Regions from separate parts of the Terrisporobacter muris genome, predicted to be linked through region 1. Evidence: riboswitches for the same ligand, from Rfam matches in the RefSeq annotation. Region 1 holds a riboswitch; each other region holds the start of a gene.
What was found. Region 1 has a riboswitch for cobalamin ahead of NSA58_RS12390 (energy-coupling factor ABC transporter permease). Riboswitches for the same ligand answer to the same signal wherever they lie in the genome.
Positions count from the first base shown of each region.

Region 1 (5,250 bases):
AATTACTATTTTCTTTCCTTTTTTATGCATCGATTTAATTATGTCTATAATAGCCTTTGTACTTTCAGGGTCTAATCCTGCTGTTGGTTCATCTAGTAAAACAAGGTTATTTTCCATAGCTATTACTGATGCGATTGCTACTCTTTTTTTCTGACCAAAGCTTAAGCTATGTACTGGCCTGTCAATAAAATCTTTTCCATTAACTGATTCTAATGCTTTATTTATTCTTATTCTTATAGTTTTTTCATCCATACCAATATTCCTAAGGGCAAATGCTAAATCATCGTACACCATTGAATAAAATATCTGTTTTTCTGGGTCTTGAAATACTATACCAACCTCTTTTCTTAAATTATATAAACTTTTTTTGTCATATTTCAGCTGGTTATTTTTATAAAGTATTTCTCCTTGTGTAGCTTTTAAAATCCCCATTAAGTTATTAAATAATGTAGACTTTCCTGAACCATTCGATCCAATGATTCCAATAATATCTCCTCTATCAAAATCCATAGTTATATTATCTAAGGCTTTTCTATTTTTGTCATATTTATATGTTAAATTATTTATTTTAAACATTATTAATCTTCCTCTACAATATAAAGAATTCGATTCGCTTAAGCCACTGCGTAGGCGCTCCACTTCATGTCACCAACATCTAAGTCTTCGCTACCGCTTCAGACTTATCCCGTTGCTCAAATTTTTTTATTATTTTACTATTTTATTGTTCTACTATGTAAAATGTTCCATCGTATAATTTCATGTCTAGAGCTATACTCATTTCATCATATCTTATCATCATTCTTTTAAATAACATATTTACTAATAATCCAAAAGAATTGTATCCATTCTTTAAATTTATATATCCAAACCTAAGTTCTTGAGATTTTCTTATATCTGCAACTTCCTCCATAAATATAAATATAAACCTATACATTAGCATGGAAATTTCTAAAACTATGTCTGGTAAATGTAGTTTTTTGAATACAAATATTAATTGATTAAAAGGTGTTGTAAGCATTATAAAATAAATGCAAGTCAAACATGATAATGCTCTAAAGAATAAATGTGTTGATGATATTATAGATTCATTTGAAACACCTATATATAAACTTCCTATTTTTATACTGTATAATAAGACTTCTTTATCTTTAGAAAAAGTCAGAAGTATCATAATTATACTGATAATTAAAAATACTAGGGGAATTTTAATAAAATGAATATAATCTTTTAATTCAATCTTTGCAATCCCAACTATAACCAAACTCATTATTGCTATAATAATTAAGGATATATAATTATAAGGATTAATTAAAGATAAAATTAGTAACAACATACCTATGGCAAATTTCATATTTGGATTTACTTTAGATAACTTATTTTTATAAGCATAATCATCTATTATCATTTAATAATTCATCTCTCATCTTTTTCTTAGTTCTAGTAGTTCCAATATAATATCCTATTATTCCTGCTCCAAATGCAGCTTGAGATGCAAATAATAAACTTTCAATCTCTCCACTTGCAGGCTCTATTATACTGCTAAACCATGGTTCATACTCTGGATTTATTTCAGTTATTACACCTTCAGCCTCTCCATCTGCTCCACCAAACTCTGCTCCTTTTTGAGTTATTAATGGGACAATAATTATAGCTAAAACTAAAAGAAGTAAAGTGATTGTTAATTTAATACTACTTGATTTTTTTCTTGTTGAACTTTGCATTATGCTAACACCTCTCTTTCTTCATTTTCAGTTATAAAGTTATAAACTATAACTGTAAGTAATCCTTCTGCTATTGCTATAGGTACTTGAGTAATAAAGAACACTCCTAAGAATTTTACTGCTGATACCATAAATCCACCTGCTGGATCTGGGAAAGCAAAACCTAGTTGGAAAGATGTTACAGTATATGTTAACAAATCTCCTAAAGCTGCTGCTAAAAATACTGCCATTTTTTTATCTATTTTATCTTTACATAATTTCCATATTCCAAAAGAAACTAATGGTCCTACAATTGCCATGGAAAAAGCATTTGCTCCTAAAGTTGTAATTCCACCATGCGCCAATAATAAGGCTTGGAATAATAATACTATTGTCCCTAAAACTACAGTTGCACTAGGTCCGAATAATATTGCTGCAAGGCCTACACCCGTTGGATGCGAACAACTACCTGTAACTGATGGAATTTTTAATGCTGATAATACAAAAACGAAAGCTCCACAAAGAGCTAATAATAATTTCTTTTTAGGTTGCTCTTTTACTATTTTAGTAATATTTTTAAGTCCTACTATAAAGAAAGGTATAAATATTACCCACCAAATTATTGCCCAGTTTACTGGTAAAAAGCCTTCCATAATGTGCATTGCATTTGAGATTACTGGTGTAGTCATTAACATAAATGCTGCTATTAATGACCATTTTACATTACTTTTTTTCATACTACATACATCTCCCTTTTAATTATTTTTAGGGTGTATATCTTATTATTTTAATTCATTTAACTAAGATTTCTTGTTGTAACTAAATATTTTGCTTACTTAATTAGTTGATAATTAAAAAAAGCCTAACCGAAAGGCTAGGCTCGTATCTCTTAATTTCCAACATAAAATGTTTTCTAATAAGATACTTCCTTCACCCCGAAGAAATTTCTTTTTATACTCTAGGCAGGTCTCCTGACTTAGCTTCATCCTACTCCTCACCTTCCCATAAAAAATTCACTACGTTCATATTACCAACGATATGACTTTGCTAATGCTTTAAACGACTACGTCGGCGCCATGCAATTTTAGTCAAATCCGTTGCTCAAATTCCATTCGTAACTTTTTTACAGTGGTTTGTTGAGTTTCGTCCACATTACAGTAACGGGGGCTGTAGAGGGTTCTCACCTCTTTCCCTATTAATCTTTAAAGAACCTAAAATATTTTTTATTATTCTTTCACTTTAATTCTATACCAATTTTTGTAAATATTCTATAAAAAGTTTGATTTTTATAAAAATGTATTAACAGATTTTCTTTAAGATTATTTTAAGGTTAAATTATTATACTCATGGTGTAAAACAATTGATAAAAGAGGTGAAAAATATGGCAATAAAGTCCTTTAAACGTTATGAGAAAAAGTTTTTAATAACAGAAAATCAATATAATGAATTAATTCCAAAACTTCTGGATTATATGAATCCTGATAAATTTTGTCAAAACAATAGAACTTACAGTATCTATAATATCTATTATGATACTGAAAATAGCGATGTAATAAGACATTCCATATCAAAACCATATTATAAAGAAAAACTCAGACTAAGAAGCTATACGATACCAACTAATGCTAATGATAGAGTATTCTTAGAATTAAAGAAAAAAATCAAGGGTATTGTTAGCAAGCGAAGACTTTCTCTGTCCTTAGGTGAAGCTTATGAATTTCTTTATAACAATAAAAAACCTGTGGTTAAAGATTATATGGATAAACAAGTACTTCATGAAATAGAATACTATATTAGTAAAACAAAAGTATATCCTACTGTATTTATATCTTATGAAAGAAATGCTTTTTTCTGTAAGGATAATCCTGATTTTAGAGTAACATTTGATTCAAGAGTTTTGACTAGAAGAAATCATCTACTTTTAGAAGAAGGAAGTTTTGGTGAAGATGTCGTTGGAGATGGAAAATATCTTATGGAAGTAAAGATATTAGGTGCCATACCTTTATGGTTTACAAAAGTTTTATCTGAACTTGAAATTTATCCAACTCATTTTTCAAAGTATGGAAATGAATTTATGAAATATTGTTTAAATAATAAAGAAAATAATGAAATAAAAATAGGAGCTGAAATATGTTAGAAACAATAATATCCTCAACAACAGGAGAATCATTTACTCTTATTAATTCTCTACTAGTAATAGGTACATCTATTATACTAGGAATTTTAATAAGTGTAGTTTATATGAAAACACATGAAAAAGATAATTTTAATTCTGGATTTAGTACAACCTTAATTATGTTGCCTGTAATAATATCTATAATTATCCTATTAGTTGGCAACAATGTAGCTAGAGCCTTCTCTTTAGCTGGAGCATTTTCCATAATTCGTTTTAGGAGTGCCCCAGGAGATCCAAAGGATATTGCATATATATTCTTTACTTTAGCAATTGGGCTTACTTGTGGTATGGGATATATTACTTATGCTGTTTTATTTACTTTAATTTTATCTGCTGTAATGATTGGATTACATATGACCAAATTTGCAGAGCCTAAAAATAAAACAATGCAACTTAAAATTACTATTCCAGAAAACCTAAATTATGAAGGTGTATTCGAAGAAGTATTAGATAACTACACTAATTCTTATAGTATACAAAGAGTTAGAACTAGGGACTTTGGTTCTTTATTTGAGCTGACTTATACAATAAGTTTAAAAGCCAATTCAAATCAAAAATCTTTTATGGACGAGTTAAGATGTAGAAATGGTAACTTAAACATTACTCTTACTCTTGCTAATACTAACTATGGTGATAATTAATTTACTTCCCCTTAAGTCTTTTTAAGGGGCTTTATTGTATAATAAAATAATAAAAAAATTCGCTTAGCTCATGTCGCCAAAATTGAGAAGCATATTGTCAATGATATATCCTCATTACTACTTAGGATAATTCCATTGCTCAAATTTACTTCATGAAGTTGAAGCAGTTTGGAGGATAACATATTGAAACTTTTATTAGTAGAAGATGAAAAGCAACTTTCTGAAGCTTTAAGCCAAATATTAATTAATAATAAATATAGCGTAGATGCAGTTTATGATGGAGATAATGGACTAGAATATGCTCTAACAGATATTTATGATGTCATTATTTTAGATATAATGCTTCCTAAATTAAACGGTCTAGAAATTTTACAAAAACTGCGAAAAGAAAGTATATCTACCCCTATACTCTTATTAACCGCGAAAGATTCTGTTGATGATAAAGTAACGGGTCTTGATTTAGGTGCTGATGATTACTTACCAAAACCCTTTGAGCCAAAAGAATTACTAGCAAGACTTAGGGCAATATCGCGAAGAAAAGGTGAAGTTATAAATGATAGCTTGTTAACTTATGGCGATATCAATTTAAATCTATCTAATTATGATTTAAGCTGTAGAGATTCTGCAGTAACTCTTACTCAAAAAGAGTTTGAAATATTAAACTATTTTATGCAAAGACCTAAAAATATTGTAAGCAAAGACGATTTAATAACTAAACTTTGGGGATTTGATT
Region 1 is NZ_JANKBY010000163.1:2,053-7,302, reverse strand. Features, by position in the region: gene NSA58_RS12405 (energy-coupling factor ABC transporter ATP-binding protein) at 1-576, opposite strand, end outside; gene cbiQ (cobalt ECF transporter T component CbiQ) at 719-1,405, opposite strand; gene NSA58_RS12395 (energy-coupling factor ABC transporter substrate-binding protein) at 1,392-1,721, opposite strand; gene NSA58_RS12390 (energy-coupling factor ABC transporter permease) at 1,721-2,437, opposite strand; cobalamin riboswitch at 2,645-2,930, opposite strand; gene NSA58_RS12385 (polyphosphate polymerase domain-containing protein) at 3,082-3,837, shown strand; gene NSA58_RS12380 (DUF4956 domain-containing protein) at 3,831-4,517, shown strand; gene NSA58_RS12375 (response regulator transcription factor) at 4,701-5,250, shown strand, end outside.

Region 2 (5,250 bases), on a different contig from region 1:
ATAATAGAAAACTTAAAAATTCAAGGGGTAAGTGATTCTCTTATAGAGGATGTATTACATTTTAGAAAAGAATTTAAAGTCGATAAAGAAGTGGAGCATAGAGTAACAAAATCACCAGCATTCTATATTGGAGAAGATATATTGTCTATGTGCATATCTGCTATTTTAGAAGAAGAAAATATATTACTATCTGGACCAAAGGCTACGGGTAAAAACTTACTTTCAGATAATTTATCAGAGATATTCGGGAGACCACAGTGGAATACGTCCTTTCATATAAATACAGACAGTTCATCACTAATTGGAACAGATACTTTCATTGATAATGAAGTAAAACTTAGAAGGGGATCTGTATATGAATGTGCGCTTCATGGTGGTTTTGGAGTTTTTGATGAAATAAACATGGCAAAAAATGATGCCATAGTTGTGGTCCACTCGGCATTAGACTATAGAAGGGTTATAGATGTGCCTGGATATGAAAGAATAAATCTTCATCCGGCTACTAGATTTATAGGCACTATGAATTATGAATATGCAGGAACAAAGGAATTAAACGAAGCTTTAGTTTCTAGATTTTTAGTAATAGATATACCAGCAGTAAATGAAGATAAATTAATGATGATATTGCAAAGAGAGTTTCCTTGCACAGATTCAGAAAAGCTAAACCAATTTGCAGGAATTTTCTTGGACTTACAATTAAAATCACAAAATGGAGAAATATCTACAAAAGCAATAGATTTAAGAGGATTAATAGGAGCTTTAAAAACTATTAAAAGAGGACTTAGACCAACTCTTGCTATAAATATGGGTCTTACAGGAAAGACTTTTGATATTTATGAAAAAGAAATTGTTGAGGATATTATTAGAACAAGAATACCAGAAAAATGGGAAAGCAAAGATATATTTCCTAATTTAAAATAACCTAAAGTAGGTGAGAGCATGAGTGTGAATACTAATTGGATATATAACAATTATGAGTTTGAAAATAGAGTAAATAACTTGGCTTGGACTGTTTCTGGTATGTATGATGAAGATATAGACTCCAGTGAAAAAGATTATTCATCTAAGGATGTTTCTTTATATTTTGGTATAATTGCTGGAGCAAGAAGGAAGTACTTGGATTGGGATATAATAAAAAAATACCTAATGAGTAGAATAAAAAAATCCTATAATAAGGATATATTATATACCTTAATTGAGCTAGTTCTTAACTCTATAGTAGAAGATAAGGTAATAAATGAGAGACCAGGTGTAGCAGAAATAAGAAGCAAAGCTTACAAAGATGTACTTGTGAATTATAGTAAAATTCATAAGGAAGATATATTACAGACATTAAGGTATACTTTTATTCTTCAAGCTATGGACAGGCATCCTGTAGTGGATGGTTTAACTAGAAGAATAATTAGAGATATAAAGGCTATTGATTGTAATGATGATTTAATGACTATATTAAAAAGGCTGGATGAAATTTATTTAACTTATTTTGAAGTTATAATGAACTCTCAAATGGAAAATTCTCAAGTAATTGAGAAAGATATAGAAAATGTAAATGTAGATTTTGATACTTTTTCAGATTTTATGTATGAAGAGTTATATATGGATGAAGAAACAGAAACTATAGAAAGTGAAATTAATAATATAAGTAATTCTATGTTAGTTGAAAATTTAGGTGAAATGGGCTATGGAGATTTAGAAAAATCACCAAATAGGATAATTTATGTGGATGAAGTTATGGCTCAAAAAATTTACGACAAGGTAGGATATTACTATGGAAAAACTTTTTTGAGTGAAAGTGAAGTGAAAAAATTTGAAACTAAACACTGTAGAGGTATTCATGAGGGATGTAGAATTCACTTCACAGATGGAGTATTGCGTAGTGAATGTAACAATGCTTTTCAACTAAAATATGTTACTAGGCAAAAAGAAAATAATTTATATAAATATAGAGATAATATTAAATTACATAAAAGAAGCATTAATAAACTAAAGGAAAGTATATCAAGAATATTAGTAGAAGAAAGTGCTATTGATAGAATTTATTCTGATGGAGGAACTATTTGTGCCAATAGGGCATGGAGAATAGGAAGAAGTAATAATACCAAAGTATTTTATAAAGATATACGAAATGAAAAAGGAAAATATGTAATAGATATATTGCTAGATGCCAGCGGCTCACAAAGTAGAAATCAATTTAATGTGGCTATACAAGCATATATAATTGCTATGGCATTAACTTCTGTAGGTATTCCAAATAGGGTTATGGGATATCTAAGTTTTTTAGATTACACCATATTGAAACGATATAGAAATTATAACGATGATATTAATTCTTGTGAAAATATATTCGAATATTTTTCAGCAGGAAATAATAGAGATGGACTAGCAATAAAGGCAACTTGTGATGATTTAATAGAAAGAGAAGAAGAAAATAAAATTCTTATAGTTCTTAGTGATGGAAAGCCTAATGATGTGAAAATTGGGAAAGATAGATCTAGAAGTTTAAGAGGAGAAGCATCATATAAAGGTATTATTGGAGTGAAAGACACAGCTTTAGAAGTTAGAAAAGCAAGAAAGCAAGGTATACTTGTACTGGGAGTTTTTACTGGCAAAGAAAGCGATTTAGATGCAGAAAAAATGATTTATGGCAAAGACTTTATTTATACTAAGGATATAGAAAGATTTGCAGATATTGTTGCTATGTATTTGAAGAAAATAATAAAAAATTAAAATATTTTAGGAAAACATATATCGAAATATTTGGTAAAAAATAACAAATTATTTTATTTATGTGCTATAATTATATTAGTTCAAAATTAAATTAATTAAAATATTTTAGGTTCTTGTTTAAGATTAATAGGGAAAAAGGTGAGATACCTTTGCAGCCCCCGCTACTGTAATGTGGACGAAACTTTTAACCACTGTGGAAAACATGGGAAGGAAAAGAAGTAGGATGAAGCAGAGCCAGGAGACCTGCCTATAATATAAAGCCATTTCTTCGGGGAAGGAGAAATATCTTAATAAAAATTTTTATTTGAAGATATTGTGCCTAACTTGAAGTTAGGCACTTTTTACATATAATGAAATTATATTATCATAGCGCTCACATAGTGGCTTAAAGTGGTAACGAAGCTATTTCATTTATATGATCGAAGTGAATTTTAAATTGCCCTCAACCTATTTTATTTCAAAATAGTTTGAAAATAGAATAACCCTTAACCTATGCCTTAGGATTCTCCAAAGTCCTAAGGCCTTTTTTTGAGGAATAGTATTTTATAATTTATTCATGGGAATTATTATAGTATTATGAAATTTGAAGAAAAATCAGAATTAGATTAAAATATATTTATATGAGCATTATAGGAGGATATATATGATTTCAGATATAATAGAAAAATTAAATCCCGCTCAGAGAGAAGCAGTAGAGAATACAGAAGGCGCTGTATTAATACTTGCTGGAGCTGGGTCAGGAAAGACTAGAGTTTTAACTACTAGAATAGGATATCTTATGGAAGATAAGGATGTTAAAGCCGAAAATATATTAGCAATAACATTTACTAATAAGGCTGCCAATGAGATGAGGGAAAGGGTAGAAGAAACTTTGGAAGGAACCGATACTAAAGAAATGTGGATTACAACATTCCACTCTTGCTGTGTTCGTATCCTTAGAAAAAGTATAAATAAAATAGGTTATAACAGAAGTTTCGTTATATATGATAGTCCAGACCAAGTAACTTTAATTAAAGACTGTATGAGAGAGTTGGACATTAGTGATAAAGCCTTTGACCCTAAATATGTATTAAGTTGCATATCTAATGCAAAGGATAAACTATATTCTCCTAAAAAGTATTTAAAATTAAATGAAGGAGATATATCTAAAACAAAAGTAGGGGAAATATATGCCCTATATCAAGATCGTTTAAAAAGAAATAGTGCACTAGACTTTGATGATTTAATAATGAAAACAGTTGAGTTATTTAAAGAATGTCCAGATGTATTAGACTTTTATAGAAATAAATTTAGATACATAATGGTCGATGAATATCAAGATACAAGTAAAGCTCAATATGAGTTAATAAAATTATTAGCTAAGCAACATCAAAATATTTGTGTTGTTGGAGATGATGATCAAAGTATTTATGGTTGGAGAGGCGCTGACATAAGAAACATTCTTGAATTCGAAAGAGATTATGATAATGTTAAAATAGTAAAACTTGAGCAAAACTACAGGTCAACACAAGTAATATTGGATGCAGCTAACCATGTTATTGCTAATAATACAGAAAGAAAAAGAAAAAGACTTTGGAGTGATAAAAAGGAAGGGCAGCTAATAAAAATTCAATTGGCAGAAAATGAAATTGAAGAAGGTGATTTCATAATAAATACTATTTCATATATGAAAAGATATGAAGATAGAGATTACAAAGATTTTGCAGTTTTATATAGAGCCAATGCCCAAGCTCGTTCTGTGGAAGATGCTTTAAATAGAGCGGGGATACCATACAATATTTATGGTGGTATAAAATTCTATGAAAGGAAAGAAATAAAGGATATTATAGCTTATCTTAGAGTAATACAAAATCCTCAGGATGATGTATCTTTAAAAAGAATAATTAATGTTCCTAGACGTGGTATAGGACTTAGAACTATAGAAAAAATAGAAGACAGAGCTAGTTTAAAAGAAGAAAGTATTTATTCCGTACTTATTGATATAGAAGATAACTCAGATATATCGAGAAAAGCTAGAGCAAGTATAAGTGAATTTGTAGATTTAATGTCCACACTAAGAAGTTTTACAGGAATATATACTGTTAGCCAAGTAATTGAAAAAGTATTAGATATAACAGGATATAAGGATGAATTGTTAAAAGAAAAGAACAATGAAGGGGAAGATAGATTAGAAAACTTACAAGAACTTATATCAGTTGCTCTAGAGTTTGAGAGTTCAAGTGATGATAAGAGTTTAGAATCATTCCTAACAAATGTTGCACTTAATGCAGAACCAGATAATGAAGAAGAAGAAGAAGATAGAGTTTCATTAATGACTATACATTCATCAAAAGGTCTTGAATTCCCGGTTGTATTTTTAGCAGGAATGGAGGAAAAAATATTCCCAATTTCTAGGGCTATTCAATCTATGAAAGATAGCGATATAGAAGAAGAAAGAAGGCTTTGTTACGTTGGAATAACTAGGGCAAAGGAAGAATTATTCTTAACATTGACAAGAAAGAGAACTCTATATGGTAGAACTAA
Region 2 is NZ_JANKBY010000053.1:7,144-12,393, forward strand. Features, by position in the region: gene NSA58_RS06285 (AAA family ATPase) at 1-921, shown strand, start outside; gene NSA58_RS06290 (VWA domain-containing protein) at 940-2,727, shown strand; cobalamin riboswitch at 2,818-2,992, shown strand; gene pcrA (DNA helicase PcrA) at 3,371-5,250, shown strand, end outside.
Region 2: another riboswitch for cobalamin. It lies ahead of pcrA (DNA helicase PcrA); the one in region 1 lies ahead of NSA58_RS12390 (energy-coupling factor ABC transporter permease).

Region 3 (5,250 bases), on a different contig from region 1:
ATACTCCAAACCATCTACCACTACTAGGGTGGAATTTTCAAATTCACATTCCGGAGATACATTAACTATGGAATCATGTGAACATATAATGCTAGACGTGAAACATCTATAAGCATTTGTGTTTATTGGTGATATGGGTGCAACTTGTATAACATTTAAGCTTGTGTCAACTATACTACCACCTACAGCGTAATTATAAGCAGTAGAACCAGCAGAGGTTGATATTATTAAGCCATCTCCACTAAAGTTTTGCACACGTTTATTATTTATATCCAATTTTAGATGGATAGTTCTAGATTTATCTCCTTTAACCACAGCCTCGTTTATTCCAAAAATATTGCAACATCCATCGCTAGTTGTAACTTTAGCTTGAAGGAGAGGTAGTTCTTGAGTTATATAATCTCCTTCCAGATAAGATTGAATGAATATATCTATATCTTTTGGAGATATATCTGGAAAAAAACCTAAATGACCAGTATTAATTCCTACTAAGGGTACATTTGGGAGATTATAATCTCGAATAGTTTGTAAAAAACAACCATCTCCACCTATAGATATTATTAATTCTGCTTCAGGATTATATTCATAGTCAACATCAAATCCAACTTCAATTAATTTTTTATGCAAAAGTTTTCTAGTATCAAGAGACCTTTGCACTTTATTAGAGTTTATTGTTACAATTCTCCCCATTTTTCCACCTCGTTTATAAGTTGTATTATATCAAATATATGTAAATTTAGGAAATATCCTTTGTCAAAAAAACATATTATTATGTTAATATTTATACAAAAATGTATGAAAACCTCTATTTAATTGTAAGGATTTTATATTTTATCTTTCGTGTAGATAAAATATAAAATACAACTAATTGGTGAATATGTTTTTAACGTATATTACTCAAGTAATGGAAAGTCATTGTCCATATGAAGAATAATGTCCACATGGTGGTTTGAGAAAAGTAAATTTTACTTTGATAATTTAAAAAATGTTAATTTTATTCTCTAAGGAATTTTATATGATATACTTATTTTGGGAATAATTATAGGGAAATGTTGTAAATGGAGGTGTATAATTATGTCAATAGAAAAGGTAAGAGAATTTTTCAAACAGTATAACAAGGAAGATAATGTTATGGAGCATGAGGTATCTTCGGCAACAGTTGAATTGGCAGCAGAAGCAGTGGGTGTTATTCCTGCTAGAATAGCTAAGACTCTTTCTTTTAAAAATAAAGAAGGAGATAACGCCATATTAATAGTTACAGCTGGTGATGCTAAAATTGACAATAAGAAATTTAAATCAGAGTTTGGACATAAGGCTAAGATGTTAACACCAGAAGAAGTATTAGAATACATAGGTCATGGCATAGGCGGTGTATGCCCTTTTGCTATTAAAAATGATCAGGTAAAGGTATATCTAGATGTATCTATGAAGAGATTTGACACAATTTTCCCAGCAGCAGGAAGCAGTAACTCATCTATAGAGTTAACTTGCGATGAGTTAGAAAAATTTTCTAATGCAGACAAATGGGTAGATGTTTGTAAAGGATATGAAGAAACAGAAGAAGTAAAATAAATTTTATTAGATATTATAAAAATCACACAACTCACAGTGTGATTTTATTTTTTGAGCAAAGGGAATTTTTTGTTTTTACTTATATAAAACTATGAATTTATGGTAATATAAATAATATTAAGTAAAAGTAGGTGAGCATATGTTTAAGAAAGAAGATCAGAAATATAATATTATTTCATATATAAATGAAGAAGAAAATTTAACTTTGAAAGAAGTTTTATTAGATAAACTAAACTTTTCAGTAAGATCTTTATCAAAAATGAAAAGATATAAAACTGTAAAAGTAAATAATACATATATTAGACCAGCTGACAAAATAAATAAAGGTGACTTAATTGAGGTAAGAATTGAAGAAGATATGGCTGATTTTAAGCCACAAGACTTAAAACTATCTATTTTATACGATGACTTTGATATAATTATGGTGAATAAGCCAGCGTTTATGGTAGTTCATCCAACAAAGAGTCATTATGAGAATACTATTGCCAATGGTGTTACTCACTATATTATGGAGAAGGATGAAAAGGTAAAAGTAAGGTTTGTAAATAGACTTGATATGAATACATCAGGTTTAGTTATTGTGGCTAAAAATCCTTATGCTCAATTTGTTTTATCATCAGATATGAAAGATGATAAAGTGGAAAAAATGTATATAGCTGTAGTAAAAGGTATTGTTGAATCAGATTTTGGGACTATAAATGAGCCAATTTATAGACCTACTGATGATAGTATAAAAAGGATAGTTCATGAAGATGGACAACCTTCAGTGACACACTTTGAAGTAGTAGAAAGATTAAAAGATGCCACAGTTTTAAAATTAAAACTGGAAACAGGAAGAACTCATCAAATAAGAGTTCATTTAAATCATATAGGTCATGGAATTATAGGAGATGAGTTATATGGATATGTGGATGAAAATTTAATTAAAAGACAAGCTCTACATGCTTATAGTTTAAAGTTTAAACAACCAAGAACTAGGGAAGATTTAGAGTTTAATGCCCCTCTTCCAAAAGATATGGAAGAATTAATAGAAAAGTTAAAATAAATTACGGAGGTAGTTAGATATGGTTATACATAAGTATATTATTCACGTTCTTGATAGAAATAGTGAAGGCCCAATATTAAATGATTTTGAAGGAAAAAATAATGCAGAGGTAGACAAGTTTTTCCAAAAGATTATTAACAGAGCAGCAAAGGATGATGATTTAAGAAAAGCTGTATTTAAAGACTATAATGAAAATATAATAAGAAATTGCTGTGAACAAATAATATACGATGCTGATACTTTTGTTCAAAACTCAAAAGAAATAGCTTCATTCTTATTTGATATAATGAAAAAATATGAAGACATAGATTCATGTGATTTAGCTATGTGTTTATATAGTGTAAAAGATGAAAAATATGTAGGAATAGTAAAACTAGACTACAAGAAATTATACACTCATTCTATAGAATTATTAGATGAAAAATTCAACATACAAATAATAAGCAACGAAATAGGAATACCAGACACAGGAAGACAAAAACAATGTGCATTAGTTGGACTTAGTGGAATAAATGATGACTTCCATTTAAGATTATTAGACAAAGATTCAGAGAAAGAAGAAGATCCAGAGAAAAAATCAAGATTTATAAATGAATTCTTACATGCTGAAAAAGTTACTGATGATAAGTTTAATACAAAAACTTTCAAAACTACTGCAGATAATTGGATAACAAATGCTATGGGTAATAATATAAAAAAAGCAGAAGATGTTAGAAGTTTATTAAATTACACATTAAAAGAAAAAGAAGAAGTTGATATAGAAGAATTTGTGGAAAAATCAATAGATGATGACCATTTAAAAGAAAGTTTCAAAGAATTAATGACTGATAGAGGAATTGAAACTAGCTTCAATATAGACAAAAAATGGGTTGAGAAGAAGCTTAAAAGAAGAAGTATAAAAACAGACAATGGATTTGATATAAAAGGAAATCTTGTTGATTTTGAAGATCCTATGAAATATAGTGTCAGACAAAATGAAGATGGTACTGTTGATATAATAATAAAGAATGTAAGCTTTTATGAAGAAAAATAATTGAAATATTAAGATTTATTTTTAAAATCATAAAAAACAAGTTTAAATATGCTACAATATATTAAGAAACAATTTAATATAAATTTAGGTTCTTAAAGATTAATAGGGAAAGAGGTGTAATTCCTCTACAGCCCCCGTTACTGTAATGTGGACGAAACTCAGTATACCACTGTATTATAAGCAGAGTAAATTCTTAACAATATAGTTGTCTAAAGCTATAGCGAAGACAATTTGTTAACGCATGAACAAAGCGAATTTTATGGGAAGGTGAGGAGTAGGTTGATACTAAGTCAGGAAACCTGCCTGAATTATGAAGCAAATTTCTTCGGGGTGAAGGAAATATATTAAAAGACATATTATGTCAAAACATAGATATATGAGCCTAGCCTTGTGCTAGGCTTTTTTTATTACAATTTTAACAAGGGGGAAGACTTATGAAGAAAAAATTATTATCATTATTATTATGTGTAGTTATGCTTTTTACAGTAGCATGTAGTAGTAATAAAGAACAAACTGTAACAGATAGAGAAGGTAACAAAGTTGAGATACCATCTAATATTGAAAAAATAGTATCTACAGCACCTTCTAATACAGAAATATTAGCTGGTTTAGGTGTGGGAGATAAAATCGTATGCATGGATACATACTCAGAGGGGATTGAAGGTGTAAATAAAGATGTAAAGAAAATGGATTTTACTTCACCAGATGCAGAGGCAATAATTGAGCTGGAGCCAGATATTGTTATAGCTTCAGGTTATAATAAATCAGGTTCATCTGATGATCCATTTAAATCTATTAGCGATGCAGGGATACCTGTAGTTTACATACCAAGCAGTGAAAGTATAGATGGAATATACAAAGATATAGAATTTATAGCATCTATAGTTAAGGAAGATTCAAAAGGCGAAGAAATAGTTTCTAATATGAAAAGTGAAATAGAAAAAATATCTAAAGTTGGAGAAACAATAAAAGATAAAAAGAAAGTATATATAGAAATAGGGCCAGCACCTAATTTATATAGTATTGGTAATTCTACATTCTTAAATGAAATGGTTGAAATCATAGGAGCAGAAAATATATTTAAGAATCAAAAATCATGGATATCACCAACTGAAGAATCTGTAATAGATGCAAATCCAGATGTAATATTAACTACAGTTAACTATGTAGAAAATCCAGTAAAAGAAATAAAATCTCGTGAAGGTTGGGAAAACATTAAAGCAGTGAAAAATAATGAAGTTTATTATATAGATGCAGATTCATCATCTAGACCAACTCAAAATATAATAAAAGCTTTAAAGGAGATGGCTAAAGCTACATATCCAGATGAGTATGAGAAATAGGGAAAAAATAATTTTAAGCATAATTGTATTACTTACAATTATTTTGTTAGGAACATCCATAGGAAGTTCAGATATAGGTTTATTTGATACATTATCTATAATAGGTAATAAAACCTTAAATTTACCTTTATCAGAAAATGTTACATCAAAACATATTGCAATAATATGGAAGCTTAGGTTGCCAAGGGTATTATTAGCATTTTTAGTTGGAGGTTGTTTAGCAACTAGTGGATCTGTAGTTCAATCTATACTTAAAA
Region 3 is NZ_JANKBY010000061.1:6,121-11,370, reverse strand. Features, by position in the region: gene NSA58_RS07020 (NAD(+)/NADH kinase) at 1-690, opposite strand, end outside; gene NSA58_RS07015 (YbaK/EbsC family protein) at 1,075-1,572, shown strand; gene NSA58_RS07010 (RluA family pseudouridine synthase) at 1,712-2,617, shown strand; gene NSA58_RS07005 (nucleoid-associated protein) at 2,637-3,650, shown strand; cobalamin riboswitch at 3,720-3,971, shown strand; gene NSA58_RS07000 (ABC transporter substrate-binding protein) at 4,085-4,993, shown strand; gene NSA58_RS06995 (FecCD family ABC transporter permease) at 4,983-5,250, shown strand, end outside.
Region 3: another riboswitch for cobalamin. It lies ahead of NSA58_RS07000 (ABC transporter substrate-binding protein); the one in region 1 lies ahead of NSA58_RS12390 (energy-coupling factor ABC transporter permease).

Region 4 (5,250 bases), on a different contig from region 1:
CAGGTGGATCAGTGGCACTTAGTGGAACTATTGGGTTTGTGGACTTAATAGCCCCTCATATAGTAAGAAAGGCTTTTGGTTCAAATCATAAATATGTTGTACCCATGTCTTTTTTATTTGGAGGAGGGCTAATGGTAATAACAGATTTGATTTCTAGAACCATATTTGCACCAATGGAATTACCGGTAGGAGCTGTAACAGCTTTAATAGGTGCACCGTTTTTTGCCTATGTATATTTTAAAAAAGGAAGTTGATGTTAAATGTTAGATGTTAAAAATCTTTATTGTGGTTATGATGATAAAGATATAATTAAGAATATCAGTTTTAATGTAAAAAATGGAGAAAACCTATGTATAGTTGGACCTAATGGATGTGGTAAGAGTACATTATTAAAATCTATAGCCAATATTATTGATTATAAGGGAAATATAAAAATAGATAATAAAGAAGTAACTATGCTTAGTAGAGTAGAATTGGCAAGAAAAGTAGGACTTATGAGTCAAATATCTCAATTATATTTTCCTTATACTGTTTATGATACTGTATCCTTAGGAAGATATGCATATTCAAAGGGTGCTTTCTCAAAACTTTCTTTTGAAGATAGGAAAATAATAGTAGATAGCATGAATAAAGTAGGTGTGTATGATCTTAAAGATAAGTTAATTACAGAATTATCAGGAGGTCAATTACAAAGAGTATTTTTGGCTAGGGTATTTGCTCAAGATCCAGATATAATTCTGTTAGATGAACCAACAAATCATCTTGATTTTAAAAATCAAATAGATCTTTTGGATAATCTTAATGAATGGGTAAAAGATAATAATAAGATTGTAATAGGAGTATTGCATGATTTAAATTTAGTTCAGTATTTTGCAGATAAAGTACTTATGATCAAAAAAGGAGAAGAAGTTTCTTATGGAACACCGGAAAGTGTTTTAAAAGATAAACTACTAAATGATATCTATGGAATTGATATAAAGGACTTCATGGTAAATATTTTGCAAAAATGGGCTTGATAAACGACAAAATAAAATTATATAAAATAAAAAAATTGAATAAATTACAAAATATGTTATAATGAATTGAGTAAAAATTGAATACATTAGATTTTAAGGTTCTATTTACAATAGATTAAAAGGGAAAGAGGTGTGATTCCTCTACAGCCCCCGTTACTGTAATGTGGACGAAACTCAACAATACCACTGTGAAAATTTATAAAAGAAAAGCGAATTTTGAGCAACGGAGTTGTCTGAAATTGCATGGTGCCGACGTAGTCGCTTAAAGCGGTAGCAAAGACATCTCGTTGGCGACATGAAGTATTTCGCCGACACGTCGCTCAAGCGAAGCAAATTTTTATGGGAAGGTGAGGAGTAGGATGAAGCTAAGTCAGGAGACCTGCCTAAAATCATAAAGTAGTTTCTTCGGGGTGAAGAAAATATTACATTATGGAACATTGTGTTTTAAATTTTAATATATTAAGAGAATAGATATGTATTTTTTTGATTTAATATGACAAAGCATTTATGTTTAAAATCTATGTATATATTTGCCTAACCTTTCGGTTAGGCTTTTTTTACATACAAGGATATTATATTGCTATCAAATCTGTGGAAAACTCGTGGAATTAAGCAATATCAACAAATATTGAAATGTAAAAAAAGTTACTTTTGAGCAACGGAGTTGCCTGAAGCGAAGCGAATTTTTATGACAATTTATAGGAGGAAAAGACATGAAGAAAAGAATATTAGCAATTATAACAAGTTTTATACTACTGTTTACAGTTGGATGCAGTAATAGCAAAGAGACAACTGTAACTGACAGGGAAGGAAATGAGGTTACAATACCAACAAAATTAGAAAGAATAATATCTGCAGTGCCATCAAATACTGAAGTTTTAGTAGAACTTGGTGTAGGAGATAAACTAGTTGGTGTAGATAAATATTCTGAAGGAATAGAAGGATTGAATGAAGAACTTCCCAAAATGGATATGAATAATCCAGATGCAGAAGCAATAATAGCTTTAGAGCCAGATATAATAATAGCATCAGGACACAATAAAATAGGTTCTGCAGAAGATCCATACAAAGCAATAGTTGAAGCAGGTATACCAGTAGTTTACATACCAAGTAGTGATAGTATAGAAGGTATATACAAGGATATAGAGTTTATAGCTTCTTTAGTAAATGAAGAGAAAAAAGGTGCAGAAATAATCACTGATATGAAAGAAAAAATATCTAAATACGAAGAGTTAGCTAAAACTATAAAAGATAAAAAGAAAGTATACTTTGAAATAGGTCCAGCTCCAAACTTATTTAGTTTTGGTCACAGCACATTCTTAAATGAAATGGTTGAAGTAGTAGGAGCAGAAAATGTGTTTAAAGATGAAGAAAGCTGGTTTGCCCCAACAGAAGAGGCAATATTAGATGCTAATCCAGATGTAATATTAACAAAAGTTGATTATGTTGAAGATCCAGCAGCAGAAATATTAGCACGTGATGGATGGGATAACATAACAGCTGTTAAAAATGGAGATGTTTATTATATAGATGCAAATTCAGCTGCTCGTGGAAATCAAAATATACTGAAAGCTTTAGATCAAATGGCTAAAGCTATATATCCAGATGTTTATGGAAAATAGAAATAAAAAGAAAATATTATTAAGTGTATTGATTACATTTTTTATTATAAGTATGGGAGCTTCCAATGGAAGTTCCCATATTAGCATTTTAGATACCATATCTGTTATGCTAAATAAAATTTTAAATTTACCACTTAATGAAAACATAGCATCTCCGCAAGTAGCTATAATTTGGAAAATAAGATTACCAAGAGTGTTATTAGCATTTATAGTTGGTGGATGTCTTGCTGTAAGTGGCGCTGTCATTCAATCTGTATTAAAAAATGAATTGGCATCACCATATACACTAGGTGTATCCTCAGGGGCATCTCTTGGCGCAGGGTTGGTAATTGTTTCAGGTATATCAATACCTTTACTACAAGGCTTTACCTTGCCATTAATAGGATTTATTTCTGGTTTAGCTACTGTATTTCTGGTTATAACTTTTGCATCTAAAATAGATAAAACTATGTCAAATAATACAATAATTTTAGCAGGAATGGTATTTTCTTTGTTTGTAAATGCTTTATTAACAACATTAACAGCATTTTTCACTGAGGATCTAGAAAGTATTACACTGTGGAAGATGGGAAGCTTTGCAATGAAGGGTTGGTCATATGTTGGACTTATTATACCTTTCTTTATTATAGGAATGTTAGGGGTCCTTAGATTTACAAAAGAAATGGATATACTTACATTTGGTGAAGAACAAGCAAATTTAGTAGGGGTAGATACAAAAAAGGTGAAAAGCAAATTATTTATATATTGTTCTATTTTGACGGGAGGTTCAGTAGCATTAAGTGGAACCATAGGATTTGTAGACTTAATTGCTCCTCATATTGTAAGGAAAATATTTGGTTCTAATCATAAATATGTGGTACCTATGTCATTTTTATTTGGAGGATGTCTAATGGTTGTTACAGACTTAATAGCAAGAACTGTATTCTCACCCATGGAACTACCTGTGGGGGCTGTAACAGCGTTAATAGGAGCTCCATTCTTTGCCTATATATATTTCAAAAAAGCTAGGTGATATTAAATGTTAGAAATAAAAAATTTATATACAGGATATGATAAAAAAGAAATAATTAAAAATATTAATCTTAATGTAAAAAGAGGAGAAAATCTTTGTATTGTAGGACCTAATGGATGTGGTAAGAGTACGCTTTTAAAATCTATTGCGAATATTATTGAATATAAAGGTAATATAAAAGTAGATGGAAAAGAAGTAAGAGAACTTAGCAGACTGGAGTTGGCAAAAAAAATAGGATTAATGAGCCAAATAACTCAGTTATATTTCCCTTATACTGTTTATGATACCGTATCTCTAGGAAGGTATGCTTATTCAAAGGGGGCTTTTGCAAGGCTATCTCCTAAAGATGTTGAAATAATAGTTGAGAGTATGAAAAAAGTTGGCATATATGAATTAAAAGATAAGATGATTACTGAATTATCAGGTGGTCAACTTCAAAGAGTATTTTTAGCAAGAGTCTTTGCACAAAATCCAGATGTGATTTTATTAGACGAACCTACCAATCATCTAGATTTTAAACATCAGATAGAATTATTAGAAAACCTAAAGGATTGGGTTAAAAATAATAATAAAATAGTGGTTGGTGTATTACACGACTTAAATTTAGTTCAATATTTTGCAGATAGAGTACTTATACTTAAAGATGGAAAAGAAGTTGATTATGGATTACCTGAGGATGTATTTAATGGTTATACATTAAATGAAGTTTATGGGATAGATATAAAAGACTTTATGAAAAATATTTTACAAAAATGGGCTTAAATATATGAAAAAGGGATGTTCCTAATGGAAACATCCCTTTTTATATATTAGTGACCTTCAATATATTCTACTATATCACCAATAGTTTTGAAGTTTTCAGCATCTTCGTCTGGTATTTCTATATCAAACGCTTCCTCTAAAGCCATTATAACTTCAACAGCATCTAGAGAATCAGCATCTAGATCTTCTTTAAGTGATGTTTCCATAGCTAAAGAATCAGAATCATCTAAACCTAATTGTTCAACTATAATATCTCTAATTTTTTCAAACATTAGTTACCTCCATGTTAATTTAAAATTTAATTGTAGTTTAATATAATATTGGCAATTTTTCAATATATAATCAAAAAAAGTCCTAAAGTTTTAAAAAATGAATATAAATTTAATATAGATAATAACTTTAGGAGGAAGGATAATGAAAAACATAGGATTATTATTATCGTCAATTGCAGGTTTTTTTATAATTCTTGGGTGTCTTTTTTACAACTCATTGCTTATAGATATGGATAGAATAAAAGACTATGTTGCTGAGAGTAATGTAATCTTGCAAGATGTAATGGAAAATGAGGATAAGGTTAACGAAAAAAAAGGGGAGTATATATCTAGATTAATGAAGATAAAAAAAGGTATGGAAAATTCACATACATCTTTTTTGTTTGACAAATATAAATTAATAAAAACTTCATCTATCGAATTATTAATAGATGTCATAAACGAAGATAATGAGGATGATAAAGATGAATATTTAAAATTAGTATTTGAAGCAAATAATGAAAGCCAAAATGAGCTAGATACACTGATGAATAAAAATTTCATTGAAGTAACTTATTTATGCTTGA
Region 4 is NZ_JANKBY010000061.1:376-5,625, reverse strand. Features, by position in the region: gene NSA58_RS06995 (FecCD family ABC transporter permease) at 1-254, shown strand, start outside; gene NSA58_RS06990 (ABC transporter ATP-binding protein) at 261-1,016, shown strand; cobalamin riboswitch at 1,096-1,417, shown strand; gene NSA58_RS06985 (ABC transporter substrate-binding protein) at 1,730-2,638, shown strand; gene NSA58_RS06980 (FecCD family ABC transporter permease) at 2,628-3,650, shown strand; gene NSA58_RS06975 (ABC transporter ATP-binding protein) at 3,657-4,412, shown strand; gene acpP (acyl carrier protein) at 4,460-4,684, opposite strand; gene NSA58_RS06965 (hypothetical protein) at 4,827-5,250, shown strand, end outside.
Region 4: another riboswitch for cobalamin. It lies ahead of NSA58_RS06985 (ABC transporter substrate-binding protein); the one in region 1 lies ahead of NSA58_RS12390 (energy-coupling factor ABC transporter permease).